2 regions of the Enterobacter sp. fkY84-1 genome follow, and region 2 is predicted to be linked to the other one. Evidence: predicted binding sites of a transcription regulator. Region 2 holds the regulator's gene; the other holds the start of a gene.
The links. Region 2 encodes PhoB, which activates phosphate uptake and scavenging genes when phosphate is short. Its sites were predicted from a motif close to CTGTCATAAAACTGNCNNAT; they were not measured.
Positions count from the first base shown of each region.

Region 1: the regulator PhoB is predicted to act here: its motif matches at 1,885-1,904, upstream of uvrB (excinuclease ABC subunit UvrB).

Region 1 is NZ_CP169393.1:1,357,094-1,364,504, reverse strand. Features, by position in the region: gene uvrB (excinuclease ABC subunit UvrB) at 1-1,653, opposite strand, end outside; gene ACEPLT_RS06400 (ABC transporter ATP-binding protein) at 2,405-3,127, shown strand; gene bioD (dethiobiotin synthase) at 3,090-3,791, opposite strand; gene bioC (malonyl-ACP O-methyltransferase BioC) at 3,784-4,539, opposite strand; gene bioF (8-amino-7-oxononanoate synthase) at 4,523-5,680, opposite strand; gene bioB (biotin synthase BioB) at 5,677-6,717, opposite strand; gene bioA (adenosylmethionine--8-amino-7-oxononanoate transaminase) at 6,804-7,411, shown strand, end outside.
Region 2 is NZ_CP169393.1:983,588-990,998, reverse strand. Features, by position in the region: gene proY (proline-specific permease ProY) at 33-1,406, opposite strand; gene brnQ (branched-chain amino acid transporter carrier protein BrnQ) at 1,488-2,807, opposite strand; gene phoR (phosphate regulon sensor histidine kinase PhoR) at 3,217-4,512, opposite strand; gene phoB (phosphate response regulator transcription factor PhoB) at 4,534-5,223, opposite strand; gene sbcD (exonuclease subunit SbcD) at 5,411-6,616, shown strand; gene sbcC (exonuclease subunit SbcC) at 6,613-7,411, shown strand, end outside.

The DNA.
Region 1 (7,411 bases), 370 kb from region 2:
AATCGCTTTACCGTTGACGTTACGCGCGGCGCGGCCGATGGTCTGAATCAGCGAACGCTCGGAACGCAGGAAGCCCTCTTTATCCGCGTCCAGAATCGCCACCAGCGAGACTTCCGGCATATCCAGACCTTCCCGCAGCAGGTTAATCCCCACCAGCACGTCAAACTCGCCCAGACGCAGGTCGCGGATAATCTCCATGCGCTCCACGGTATCGATATCCGAGTGCAGATAACGCACCTTCTCGCCGTGCTCTTCGAGATACTCGGTCAGGTCTTCCGCCATACGCTTGGTGAGCGTGGTCACCAGCACGCGCTCGTTAATGGCGGAACGGGCGCGAATTTCCGAGAGCAGATCGTCCACCTGAGTCGCCACCGGACGAACTTCAATAATCGGGTCGAGCAGACCCGTTGGACGCACAACCTGATCGACAACGTCGTCACCGGATTTCTCCAGCTCGTAGTTGCCCGGCGTGGCAGAGACGTAGATGGTTTGCGGCGCCAGCGCCTCAAACTCTTCAAACTTCATCGGACGGTTATCCAGCGCTGACGGCAGGCGGAATCCGTACTCCACCAGCGTCTCTTTACGCGCCCGGTCGCCGCGGTACATCCCGCCGATCTGCGGGATCGTGACGTGGGATTCGTCGATCACCAGCAAACCGTCGGCCGGAAGGTAATCAAACAGCGTCGGCGGCGGCTCGCCCGGCCCGCGCCCGGAGAGGAAGCGGGAGTAGTTTTCGATGCCGGAGCAGTAGCCCAGCTCGTTCATCATCTCCAGGTCGAACTGGGTACGCTGGCTGAGGCGCTGCTCTTCCAGCAGCTTATTGTTCGCCAGCAGCACCTTACGGCGCTCGGCCAGCTCCACTTTGATCTCTTCCATCGCCTGCACGATACGCTCGCGCGGCGTCACGTAGTGCGTTTTCGGGTAGATGGTGAAGCGCTGGATCACCGACTCAACGTGTCCTGTCAGCGGGTCGAAGAGCGACAGGCGTTCGACCTCCTCGTCAAACAGCTCAACGCGCAGCGCCATATCGTCCGATTCCGCCGGGAAGATGTCGATCACTTCGCCGCGCACGCGGAACGTACCACGCTGGAAGGCCTGGTCGTTGCGGGTGTACTGCAGCTCCGCCAGACGACGCAAAATCGCGCGCTGGTCGATAATCATCCCCTGCGTCAGGTGCAGCATCATCTTGAGATAGAGATCCGGATCGCCCAGGCCGTAAATCGCCGAAACAGAGGCCACCACAACCACATCGCGACGCTCCAGTAGCGCCTTAGTGGCCGACAGTCGCATCTGCTCAATGTGTTCGTTCACCGACGCATCTTTCTCGATGAAGGTGTCAGAGCTCGGCACATAGGCTTCTGGCTGGTAGTAATCGTAGTAGGAGACGAAATACTCAACGGCGTTTTCCGGGAAGAACTCTTTCATCTCGCCGTAAAGCTGCGCCGCCAGGGTTTTGTTGGGCGCCAGCACCATCGTAGGGCGCTGGAGATCCGCAATCACGTTGGCAATGGTAAAGGTTTTACCCGAGCCGGTAACCCCGAGCAGCGTCTGGTGCGCCAGCCCATCCTCCAGCCCCTCTTCCAGACGACGGATCGCTTCAGGCTGATCGCCAGACGGACGGAAAGCAGAATTCAATTTGAACGGTTTACTCATGGGCGACAACCTGATGACGTTATAAGCGGCAGGTGAATAATTTTACTCCTTGTTGCCAGGAATGCCAGTAAAAAACACTGGATGAAAAACCAGTAGCATGTCAGGATATTTAGCATAGCGCCTGAATGATTAGCGCGATAGCGGCCAAAATTTGGACAGTGGCAACATAAAACACCAGTCAGGTCAGGTTATCCCCAGAACTTTTTCTTTTTTAACATTTGTCAAGCCAGGTAATGATAGTTTTATGGCAACGGGTGACACTTTCATGACGGGAATTGATTTTATCTAACCAATTAAAAAATAAACGATATTTTCTAAAGCCGCGTTTCGCGTCAATTTGGGCGTAAGCCGCGTCTTCTCTCGCTTATCGCGTGTTTTCTAACTCTAATGCACATGGTTATCCACAGGAATAGTGGATAACTGCTTCCAGCCCATACAGACTGGCGCTCTGCAAATTCCCGGATTTTCCCACGAGGCGGCAGCAAAAAATTTTTATAGCTCTTTTTTGCTGATTAACAGTCGCGTCATTCATAACCAACTGACGAGATCTTGCTCACATTTCCATCATTTCTGGCTCTGCACCACAACTCACCACCGTCGGCACCGTCGATGTGCAATCCCCCTTTTTATCCCCCGCGCTTCTGTGACTTATTCCTAAAAAAGACGCTTTTTTAATCACTTTCCGCTTTATGGCAGGGGTTTTGCAGTTTAACAACGAGCCACACCTACACACATTTTTAAGGAGAGAAAGATGTTGAGCCTGCGTGCAGTGAATCAGTTTTACGGAAGTCAACATACGCTATGGAATGTGGATTTAGATTTTCCGCAAGGGATGTGTACAGGCGTCGTTGGCCTGCCGGGGATGGGGAAAACCACCCTCATGAATTGCATCGCCGGGAAAGTGCCCGTCGAAAGCGGCAGCATCATCTGGTATGAGGCGGGCGCGCCGCCGCGCGATTTGCTCAACCCGCCGCCAGAACAGCGTTCCGGGCCGGGGATAGGCTATGTCTCGCAGGACAGGCGGATCTTCTCCCAGCTCACGATTGAGGAGAACCTGCATATCGCCATGCGGGCGACGGGAAAACCGAACCCGGAGGCGAAAAATGACGTTTACGACCTGTTCCCGGCGCTCTATGCCTTGCGACGAACCCGCGCCAACACGCTCTCTCCGGACGACCAGTATCAGCTGGCGCTGGCTAATGCGCTGGTGAACCGCCCTCACCTGCTGATCCTGGATGAACCGCTGCACGGCGCGGGGCACAGCGTTGCCCAGAAGCTGGTGCAGCTGCTGGGGCGCTTAAACCGGGAGTTAGGGATGACGGTGCTATTAGCCGAGCAGCAGCTGTCGTTTATCCGCCGGGTAGCGGACCGTTTCTGTCTGCTCTATCGCGGGCGTAACGTGGCGCAGGGCCACGTTAACGAACTGGATGACAAGCTTATCGCTCACTGGATGTCGCGGGAAGCAAAACGCTGAGATCGAGATAACGTCCGATTTCGGCATTTTCCGCGCCGTCAGCCAGCCAGGGAATTTCCCCGAGGCACGGCGCGGGCAGGACGCGCCTGAGCGTCGCCAGATACGCCTGATGGCGTTTACCCGGCGCAACCACGTCGTTGGCTATCCAGCCCGCCAGACGCAGCCCGGCCTGCTGGACGGCCTGTGCGGTCAACATGGCGTGATTGATGCAGCCCAGCTTGACGCCGACGACAAGAATGACCGGAAGCTGCTCGGCCTGCACCCAGTCAGCAAACGTCTGCGTGTCTGAAAGCGGCGTAAACCAGCCGCCGGCCCCTTCCACCAGCACCCAGTCGGCCTGATTTTCCAGCGTCCGCAGTCCGGCAGACAGCACGGCAAAATCAATCGGACGGCCTTCATCGGCGCTGACAATGTGCGGCGAGGTCGGTTCGGCAAAGGTGTACGGATTCACTGCAGAATAGGCGAGTTCACGCGTGCTGTTACGCTGGAGCGCCAGCGCGTCGGTGTTGCGTAACCCTTCCGCCGTCATCTCGCTGCCGGACGCTACGGGCTTATACCCGGCGGTGTTTTTCCCGAGCAGCCGTGCCGCCTGCAGCAATGCCGTGCTGGCAACCGTTTTGCCCACTTCTGTGTCCGTGCCGGTGACAAAATAACGTTCAGTCACGTTCGATAACCCCATGAAAAAGTTGATAGGAGAGCGGGAAATGCCCCCGCTGCTGCGGCCAGGCCAGCTCAAGGCGCTGCAACTGCCCCCGGGTAAGCGGTTTTTTCTCGCGTCCGGTATGCAGGTGCGTGGCGCCGATGCCCTTCAGCGAACGCATGGCGCTGAACGCATCGCTAAAATTGAGCGTGATGGTCTGCACCGTGCTGCGATAGCGCCAGCCTGCCAGCGCCTGCGTCACCTGCTCATGCGATAAAAACCGGTTAGCGTGCGGCTGTTCATCCACTGCTTTCCAGGCCTGATTCAGCTCCGGCAGCGAACTTTCCAGCAGGGTGGTAAAGGCCACCTTCCCGCCCGGCCGCGCCACGCGATAAAGCTCGCGCAGGGCCTGCGGCAGGCTGCTGCACCACTGAACCGCCAGATGGCTCCAGACCAGATCGAACTGCGCGTCCGCCAGCGGGATCGCCTCGATATCGGCCAGCAGATAACGATCTGCCGCCTGCCGCTGGCGTGCCTCCTCCAGCATCCGGGCTGAGAGATCGATAGCCGTCACCTGGCTTCCCGCCCCGCGCCAGTAGCGGCTGTTGCTGCCGGGACCACATCCGGCGTCCAGCACTTGCGCAAACGAGGTTTCGCCAAGCGCGGCCAGAAGCCCCTGCGCGCTCAGACGCTGCAGCTCATCATGCTGCGAATAGCTCTGCGCGGCGCGGCCGAATGCCGCCGCGATGGCCTGCTTATTCACCGGCATCATGGAGCGCCTCCAGCAACGTCTCAATATCCTGTGCTTCATGCGCCGCCGTCAGGGTTAAGCGCAGCCGCGCCGTGCCCGGTGGGACGGTGGGCGGGCGGATGGCCGTGACCCACATGCCCCGCTGGCGCAGCGCCTGTGCCAGTGCCAGCGCTCGGGCATTTTCACCGACAATCACCGGCTGGATAGCGCTCTGCGAATCGGGACTGTGGAAAGGCAGCGCCGCGAGTCCCTGACGGAAGCGCGCAATATGCTCTGCCAGCCGCTGGCGACGCTCCTCCCCTTCTGCGCTGCGGATGACAGCCAGCGACGCCGACAGCGCCACGGCCTGCGCCGGAGGCATGCTGGTGCTGTAAATCAGGTGGCGGGCAAACTGCAGCAGATAGTCGGCGACGGATTCGCTGCACAGCACGGCGGCGCCGCTGACGCCAAAGCCTTTGCCGAAGGTGACAATCAACAGCTCCGGCTTCACGTTTTGCTGATACGCGCTCCCGCGCCCTTCGTCGCCCATCACGCCAGTGCCGTGGGCATCGTCCACCAGCAGCCAGGCATGCTGCCGCTTTGCGGCCTCGTGCAGCGCGGCAAGCGGCGCGCTGTCGCCGTCCATGCTGAACACTCCTTCCGTGACCGCCAGCTGTTGTCCGTCGCAGGGTTTATCCAGCAGCGCAGCAAGCTGCCCCGCATCGTTATGGGCAAAACGCCGCAGCTGCGCCGGGCTTAAATTTGCCGCCTCCAGCAGGGAGGCGTGGCTCAGGCGGTCGGCAACAATGCGATCGTCCTTGCCCATCAGGGCCGTGATGACCGCCTGGTTGGCGGCAAAGCCGGAGATAAACAGCAGCGCGCGCGGGTAGCCCAGCCAGTCGGCAAGCGCCTCTTCCAGCGCCTGATGCGCCGTGGTGTATCCGCTGACGTGTCCCGATCCGCCGCTGCCCACGCCAAACCGCTCCGCGCCCTGCTGCCAGGCGCGGATAATGGCCGGATGCTGGCTCAGCCCGAGATAGTCGTTGCTGGAGAAATTGCAGAACTGCTGGCCTTCACGGGTAAGAAAACGGCCCGCGCCGTTTTCCACCACCCTGCGAACGCGAAATGCCTCTGCCGCCCGACGGTCGTCGAGCGCAGAGTTGATACGTGCCTGCCAGGTCATACGGCTGCCGCGTTGTAGAACTGGTCGGTGTCGGCGTTAAAAATCTGCTGCTCCAGCTGCTGCTGTTGCTCGTTATCGCCCGTCAGCACCTCGGTCTGGTGCGGGTTCAGCCCCAGCTTGCGGAACAGCTGAACGTCTTTGTCCTCTTCCGGGTTCGGCGTGGTCAGCAGCTTGCAGCCGTAGAAGATGGAGTTGGCCCCGGCCATAAAGCACATCGCCTGAGTCTGCTCGTTCATCTGCTCGCGGCCCGCAGAGAGGCGAACGTAAGACGTTGGCATCATGATGCGCGCCACCGCGATGGTGCGGATAAAATCAAACGCATCCACGTCCTCGTTATCCGCCAGCGGCGTGCCCTTGACCTTCACCAGCATGTTGATCGGCACGCTTTCCGGCGGGGTCGGCAGGTTCGCCAGCTGCAGCAGCAGGCCCGCGCGGTCTTTCACCGTTTCGCCTAAGCCCACGATGCCGCCGGAGCAGACCTTGATCCCCGCGTCACGCACTTTATCCAGCGTATCCAGACGCTCCTGGTAGGTACGCGTGGTGATGATGTTGCCGTAAAATTCCGGCGAGGTATCGAGGTTGTGGTTGTAGTAATCCAGCCCCGCCGCCGAGAGGCGCTGCGCCTGCTCTTCGTTGAGCGTGCCGAGGGTCATGCAGGCTTCGAGGCCCATCTCCTTCACGCCCTTCACCATCTGCTCAAGATACGGCATGTCGCGATCGTGCGGGTTCTTCCACGCCGCGCCCATGCAAAAGCGGGTTGAACCGGCGTTTTTGGCCTTGCGCGCGGAGTCGAGGACCTGCTCGACCTCCATCAGGCGCTCTGACTCCAGGCCGGTTTTGTAGCGCGCGCTCTGCGGGCAGTATTTGCAGTCTTCGGGGCAGGCGCCGGTCTTGATCGACAGCAGCGTGCTGACCTGAACATGGCGGGGATCGAAGTGCTGACGATGCACCTGTTGGGCTTCGAACATCAGCTCAAGGAAAGGTTTGTTGAATAATTCAGTAACTTGCGACATCGTCCAGCGTGCGTGGTGAGCCATCGGGCTTCTCCAAAGGGTTTTGTTAATTTTCGGTTCGGTTTATACTCGTAAACCTAAAACTTTTCAAAATGGTTTACAAGTCGATTATGACCCAGGACGATCTCGCCTTCGACAAGCAGCATATCTGGCACCCTTACACTTCCACCATCCGCCCCCTTCCCGTCTATCCGGTGGCCTCCGCCCACGGCTGCGAGCTGCACCTCGCCAGCGGCGAGCGGCTGGTTGACGGGATGTCCTCCTGGTGGGCGGCCATTCACGGGTACAACCACCCGCGCCTGAACGCGGCGATGAAGGCGCAGATTGACCAGATGTCGCACGTGATGTTTGGCGGGATCACCCATCAGCCCGCGGTGGATTTATGCCGCCGTCTGGTGGCGATGACGCCTGACTCGCTGGAGTGCGTCTTCCTGGCCGATTCCGGCTCCGTGGCGGTGGAAGTGGCGATGAAAATGGCGCTGCAGTACTGGCACGCCAAAGGCGAAGCGCGCCAGCGTTTCCTCACCTTCCGCAACGGCTATCACGGGGATACCTTCGGAGCGATGTCGGTGTGCGATCCGGACAACTCCATGCACAGCCTGTGGAAGGGGTATCTGCCGGAAAACCTGTTCGCCCCGGCGCCGCAGAGCCGCTTCGACGGCGAGTGGAACGAGATGGACATGGTCGGCTTCGCGCGGCTGATGGCGGCACATCGTCA
Region 2 (7,411 bases):
AATCCCCTTCCACGGAACAAGTAATACAAATATTACTGTGCTTCTGCCAGCTGACGGTCGCGGCGGCATTTGAACACCCAGCCCACCAGCAGCAGCACGATCCACGCGCAGCCCACGTAGAGCGAAATGCGGGTGTCCGGATGGTAGCCAATCAGGCCAATGATAAACACCAGGAAGATCAGCCCGACGACGGTCGTCGCCACCCCGCCCGGTACTTTGAACTTCAGCGCTTTCGCCTCATCCGGCGACAGGCGACGGCGGAAGGCAATCTGCGACAGCAGGATCATGATCCACACCCACACCGTCGCGAAGGTCGCCAGGGATGCAATCACCAGGAAGACGTTCTCCGGCATGATGTAGTTCAGATAAACCGAGAACAGCAGCGCCACGGTCATCACCACAACGGTCACCCACGGCGTGCCGCGGCGTGAGGTTTTGGCGAACACCTTCGGCGCGCTGCCCTGCTCCGCCATGCCGTGCAGCATACGCCCCACGCCAAAGACGTCACTGTTGATCGCCGAAAGCGACGCGGTCAGCACCACAAAGTTCAGAATGCTAGCCGCAAAGGCAATGCCCATATGCTGGAAGGTCAGGACAAACGGGCTACCGTTGGTACCCACCTGATTCCACGGGTAGATGGACATGATCACAAACAGCGTACCCACATAAAACACCAGAATACGCATCGGCACCGAGTTGATGGCGCGCGGAATGGATTTCTCCGGGTCTTTCGCTTCCCCGGCAGTAATACCGATAATCTCGATACCGCCGTAGGCGAACATCACCATCTGCAGCGACATCACCATGCCGAGCCAGCCGTTGCTGAAGAAGCCACCGTTGCTCCAGAGGTTATGGATCCCGGTCGGCTGCCCGCCGTTGCCAATCCCCCAGATGATGATCCCGAAACCGGCCACAATCATGATGATAATGGTGGCGACCTTGAAGAAGGAGAACCAGAACTCCAGCTCGCCGAACACCTTCACGCTCATCAGGTTGACGGCGCAAATGATCAGCACCACGCTCAGCACCCAAATCCAGTGCGGCACCGCCGGGAACCAGACGCCCATATAGATGCCAAACGCCGTCACGTCGGCAATCGCCACGATCAGGATTTCGAAGCAGTAGGTCCAGCCGGTGATAAACCCGGCCAGCGGGCCGAGGTTTTCCTGCGCGTAGCGCGAGAAGGAGCTGGCAGAGGGGTTATGAACCGACATTTCGCCGAGGGCGCGCATGATGATATACGCCGCCACGCCGCCGATGATGTACGCCAGCAGCACGCTTGGACCGGCCATTTTGATGGCATCTGCCGAGCCATAAAAAAGACCGGTGCCAATAGCAGAGCCCAGCGCCATAAAGCGGATGTGGCGCGTGCTCAATCCACGTTTAAGTTTGTTAGTGCTTTCCATTTAAATCTTGCCATTCAACACGAAAAAAACAAAAAACCACGGGGCCTTAAGCCCCGTGGTTAAACAGTTTGTTGCCGTTGATTAATGGGCGTTCGATGCGACCTGACGCCCTGCAGCACGGTCCCAGATAACCGCCAGAACCAGTGCAACAACGGTAGGCATCAGCCAGGCCAGACCCTGCTCGGACAGCGGCAGACGCTGTGTCCAGGCTGGCAGAATTTCAGCGAACGCTGATGCTTTAATCCCGTCAAGGATACCAAAAATCAGGCTGATAAACATGGCTGGCGCAATAATTCGTGAGGAGTTGTTCCACCACGGGCGGGTGAAGCTCAGCACCACCAGCACGATGCACGGCGGATAGATTGCCGTCAGTACCGGAATAGAGACCTGAATCAGGTGGCTCAGACCGAGGTTGGATACCGCCATGGAGAAGATACCAAGGATAAACACCAGGGTACGGTAAGAGAGCGGCAGGTACTGCGCAAAGAACTCAGCACAGGCGCAGGTCAGGCCAACCGCGGTAACCAGGCAGGCCAGGAAGATAAGCGCCGCCAGCAGCATACTGCCTGCACCACCGAAGGTGTGCTGGACGTAGGCGTGCAGGATAGCCGCACCGTTGGCGTTCTGATCGACCAGCATCGCGCTATCGGAGCCCAGGCGGAACAGCGCCAGATACAGCAGCGTCAGGCCTACACCGGCCATCAGGCCAGCCCAGATGGTGTAGCGGGTCAGCAGACGCGCTTCGGTCACCCCGCGGGAACGCGCGGCGTTAACGATAACGATACCAAACACCATCGCGCCCAGCGTATCCATCGTCAGGTAGCCGTTCACAAAGCCGTTAGAGAACGCGGCGTTTTTATAGGCGTCCATCGCGTCGCTAATCGGGCCTGCAGGCCAGACGATAGCCGCCACCGCCAGAACAATCAGCGCCACAATTTTCAGCGGAGCCAGGAAGTTACCCACGGTATCCAGCAGCTTGCCCGGATAGAGGGAAACCAGAATCACGATAGCGAAATAGATCAGGCTGTAGATGAACAGCGGCATCGCGCCGTCACCGGTCAGCGGAGCAATACCCACTTCGAAGGAAACGGTCGCGGTACGCGGGGTGGCAAACAGCGGACCCACGGCCAGGTAGCAGACGGTAGCCAGCAGAACGCCCGCCACTTTGCCAATCGGGGTGCTGAGGCTATCCACACCGCCGCCGACTTTCGCCAGCGCGATGACGGTCAGCACCGGCAGACCCACGGCAGTAATCAGGAAACCAAACGCGGCGGTCCAGACGTGTTCACCCGCCTGTAAGCCAACCATTGGAGGGAAAATGATGTTGCCTGCGCCAACGAACAGCGCAAATGTCATAAAGCCCAGCGCGATGATGTCACGCGATTTTAAGTGATGGGTCATAAAACCTTACTGCCTGTGGATGTGGTGTTGAAAACATTGAGATTTTCGCTGCCCCTGACGGGACGATACAGCCGAAAATTTGCTCAATTTTAGCGGGATATGCTCCCGTCCTGGCGTGGAGAAGAATAGTTTTTCGATTTACCACGCAAATACAGTCGGTCTGACAGTATCTGGGGGGCAATTTAAACGCTTATAACGTTTAAAGGCAAGGTGGGATCGTAAAACCAGAACAATATGCCAGCATGAAAACACACTCCAGCACAATACGCTAATTATAAGAAAAACCCATGGCTAATCATGCGAACAAAAAACAGCCAGCCGTATAAAATTCACACGCGTTTCGCTTGACTGCAAAGCAAACGGGCCAGCGATGGCTGACCCGTGGAAAGGTAAAATGACACACCTGCCGTCAGGCGATCTTTTTGGCAATTAATCGTTCCGGGATCACGAAGCTGAAGCGGGTTCCTTTACCCAGGGTACTCTGAATATCGAGACGGCTTTCATGGTGATTCACCGCGTGTTTCACAATCGCCAGCCCCAGGCCGCTTCCGCCCGTCTGCCGCGATCGCGCTTTATCCACGCGATAGAAGCGCTCGGTCAGACGCGGAATATGCTCCGGCGCGATCCCCGGCCCGTTGTCTTCCACGCTAAACTCGGCCCCCGTTGGAGTATGCTGCCAGCGCACCACGATCTCCGTCCCTTCCGGCGTATGGTTTACCGCGTTATACACCAGGTTGGAGATAGCGCTGCGCAGCTCATCTTCACTGCCCAGCACCTTTAGCGTGTTGTCGACCTCAAAGGTCAGGTGGTGCTTTTTGTGGCTTAACGTCTGCGCTTCACGCTCCACGACCCGCAGCATCATCGGCACATCAATAGTGTCATTCAGCGCGAGCGTGGGTGCCGCTTCAATCTTCGAGAGCGTCAGCAGCTGCTTCACCAGGCCTTCCATCCGGTGCGTTTGCTCGCGCATGGTGTGCAGCGCTTTTTCACGCGGCGCACCTTCCAGCGTTTGCTCCTGCATCATCTCCAGGTAGCCCTGAAGCACGGTCAGCGGGGTACGCAATTCGTGACTGACGTTGGCGAAGAAGTTGCGGCGCGCCCCTTCCAGCTGGTGCATCTGGGTGACATCGCGCGCCACCATCAGCCACTGCTTATCGCTGTAGGGCATCACGCGGATCTCCAGATGGCGACCGTTATTGAGCTTGAGATTGTGCGGACGGGTAAAATCACGCTTTTTCAGGTACAGCGTAAACTCGGGATAACGCAGAAGGTTGAGGATATTCTGGCCATTATCATCCGGCCAGCGCAGGCCCAGCAGCTGCTGCGCCAGGCCGTTACACCAGAAGATCGTCCCTTCTTCGGTGGTCAGAATGACCGCATCCGGTAGCGACTCCGCACCGCTGCGAAAACGCTTAATCAGGCTTCCCAGCTCGCGGCGGCGCTTTTTATTTCGCATCTGCATCTGGTGCAGACCGTACAGCAGCGGCTCCCAGCTGCCGCTTCCGGGCGGCGGCGTCATGCTTCGATCAACCCACAGCCACCAGGAGAGGCGCAGCAGGTTCCAGAAATGCCAGATCAGCAGCCCGGTGACCGACGCCAGCAGAAACCACGGCAGATGTCCAAGAAAGGCCCCCAGAATGAAGGCCGGAATACAGCATAAGATCAGTTCAAAGACGAGCCTTTTCCATGACAGACGTTCCAGCACGCGTCACACTCCTGTCATTGTTCAGAAACGGGTAGAAAAACGATAACCCGTGCCGCGGACCGTCTGCACCATGCGATCGTGGCCGCTCAGTTCCAGCGCTTTTCGCAGGCGGCGGATATGTACGTCAACCGTCCGGTCTTCGACATACACGTTAGTTCCCCAGACGTTATTCAGCAACTGCTCGCGGCTGTACACGCGTTCCGGGTGGGTCATAAAGAAGTGCAGAAGTTTAAATTCGGTAGGCCCCATGTCGAGGGGATTTTCACCGGTCATCACGCGGTGAGAAGTCGGATCAAGGCTCAGCCCCTGCATCTCAATCACCTCTTCCACCGCCATCGGCGAAATACGGCGCATCACGGCTTTAATGCGGGCCACCAGCTCTTTGGGGGAGAACGGTTTGGTAATGTAATCGTCCGCGCCGGTCTCCAGACCGCGCACACGATCCTCTTCTTCTCCGCGCGCCGTAAGCATCACAACCGGGATGTCGCGGGTCAGCGCTTCACGCTTCAGGTGTTTGATAAACTGCAGTCCGGAGCCGCCGGGCAGCATCCAGTCCAGCAGAATCAGATCGGGCCAGGGTTCATTCAGCTGGTTCACTGCGCTGTCATAATCTTCCGCTTCAACCGGCTGGAAGCCGTTTTGCTCGAGCACGAAGCACACCATTTCACGAATTGGAGCTTCATCTTCTACGACCAGAATACGTCTCGCCATACTTTGCCCTGTCTTATCTTATTTACGTTACAAGTTTGTAATTCGGCGCCATTATGCGTCAGATTTATGACAGATTTATGAAAAACAGTACCACTATAAATGGCAAACTGTTGTTTTATTACAGCGGTTATTTTCCCTTCTCTGAACGTTTATAATCCTGCTTTCTCTTTTTTGCCACGGATCAGCTATGCGCATACTTCACACCTCGGACTGGCATCTGGGTCAAAATTTTTACAGCAAAAGCCGTGCGGCTGAACATGAAGCGTTCCTGAACTGGCTGCTGGAAACGGCCCGGACGCATGAGGTGGACGCGATTATCGTGGCGGGAGATATTTTTGATACCGGCTCGCCGCCGAGCTATGCCCGTGAGCTGTACAACCGCTTCGTGGTGAATCTGCAGCAAACCGGCTGTCATCTGGTGATTGTCGCCGGCAACCATGATTCCGTCGCGACGCTTAACGAATCCCGCGACATCCTGGCGTTTCTCAATACCACCGTCGTCGCCAGCGCCGGGCACGCCCCGCAGATCCTGAAAAAGCGCGACGGGTCGCCCGGGGCGGTACTGTGTCCGATTCCCTTTTTGCGTCCGCGCGACATCGTGCAAAGCCAGGCGGGGCTGTCGGGCGCGGAAAAGCAGCAGCATTTGTTACAGGCGATCGCCGATTATTACCGCCAGCAGCACGCCGAAGCCTGTGCCCTGCGCGGTGACCAGCCGATTCCGGTGATTGCGACCGGGCACCTCACCACCGTCGGGGCCAGTAAAAGTGACGCCGTGCGTGACATCTATATCGGCACGCTGGATGCCTTTCCGGCGCAGCACTTCCCGCCAGCCGACTACATTGCGCTCGGGCACATCCACCGGGCGCAGATCGTCGGCGGCTGCGAGCACATCCGCTACTGCGGCTCGCCTCTTTCGCTCAGCTTTGACGAAACGGGCAAAGCCAAATCCGTGCATCTGGTGAGCTTTCGCGAGGGCAAACTCAGCGCCGTCGACACGCTGGAGGTGCCCGTAACTCAACCGCTGGCGGTCCTGAAAGGCGATCTCGATGCCATCACCGCCCAGCTGGAGCAGTGGCGCGGCGTCGAGCAAGATCCCCCCATCTGGCTGGACATCGAAATCACCACCGACGACTACCTGCACGATATGCAGCGGAAAATCCAGGCGCTGACCGAAGACCTGCCGGTAGAGGTCTTGCTGGTGCGCCGCAGCCGCGAGCAGCGCGAGAAAATTCTGCTAAGCGCTCAACGCGAAACGCTCAGTGAACTGGGGGTCGAAGAGGTATTTGAACGCAGGCTCTCACAGGAGGAGATTGACGATGCGAAGCGCGCAAGACTCAGCGAACTGTTCAGCCATACCCTGCATGCGCTCAATGATGAGGAAGAAAACGCATGAAAATTCTGAGCCTGCGCCTGAAAAATCTCAACTCCCTCAAGGGCGAGTGGAAAATTGACTTTACCGCTGAGCCGTTTGCCAGCAACGGGCTGTTTGCCATCACCGGCGCAACCGGGGCAGGTAAAACCACCCTGCTCGACGCCATCTGTCTGGCGCTTTATCACGAAACGCCGCGCCTGAATAAAGTCTCCCAGGCGCAAAATGACCTGATGACCCGCGACACCGCCGAATGTCTGGCGGAAGTGGAGTTCGAGGTAAAAGGCATCGCCTATCGCGCCTTCTGGAGCCAGAACCGGGCGCGCAACCAGCCGGACGGTAACCTGCAGGCGCCGCGCGTGGAGCTGGCGCGCTGCGAAGATGGCAAAATCCTGGCCGACAAAGTGACGGATAAGCTGGAGCAAACCGCCGCACTCACCGGGCTGGACTACGGGCGCTTTACCCGCTCGATGCTGCTCTCTCAGGGGCAGTTTGCCGCCTTCCTTAATGCCAAGCCGAGCGATCGCGCCGAGCTGCTGGAAGAGCTGACCGGCACCGAAATCTACGGTCAGATTTCCGCCATGGTGTTTGAGAAACACAAAGCGGCCCGCAGCGTGCTTGAAAAGTGCGAGGCGCAGGCGGCGGGCGTCGTGCTGTTGAGCGAAGAACAACAGCAGCAGTTACAGCAAAGTTTGCAGGCACTTACTGACGCAGAGAAAACCCTGCTGGAACAGCAGCAAAACCAACAGAAACATTTTCAGTGGCTTACGCGCCATGATGAGCTCGTGCGCGAGCAACAGCGCGCCGCCGCGATGCAGC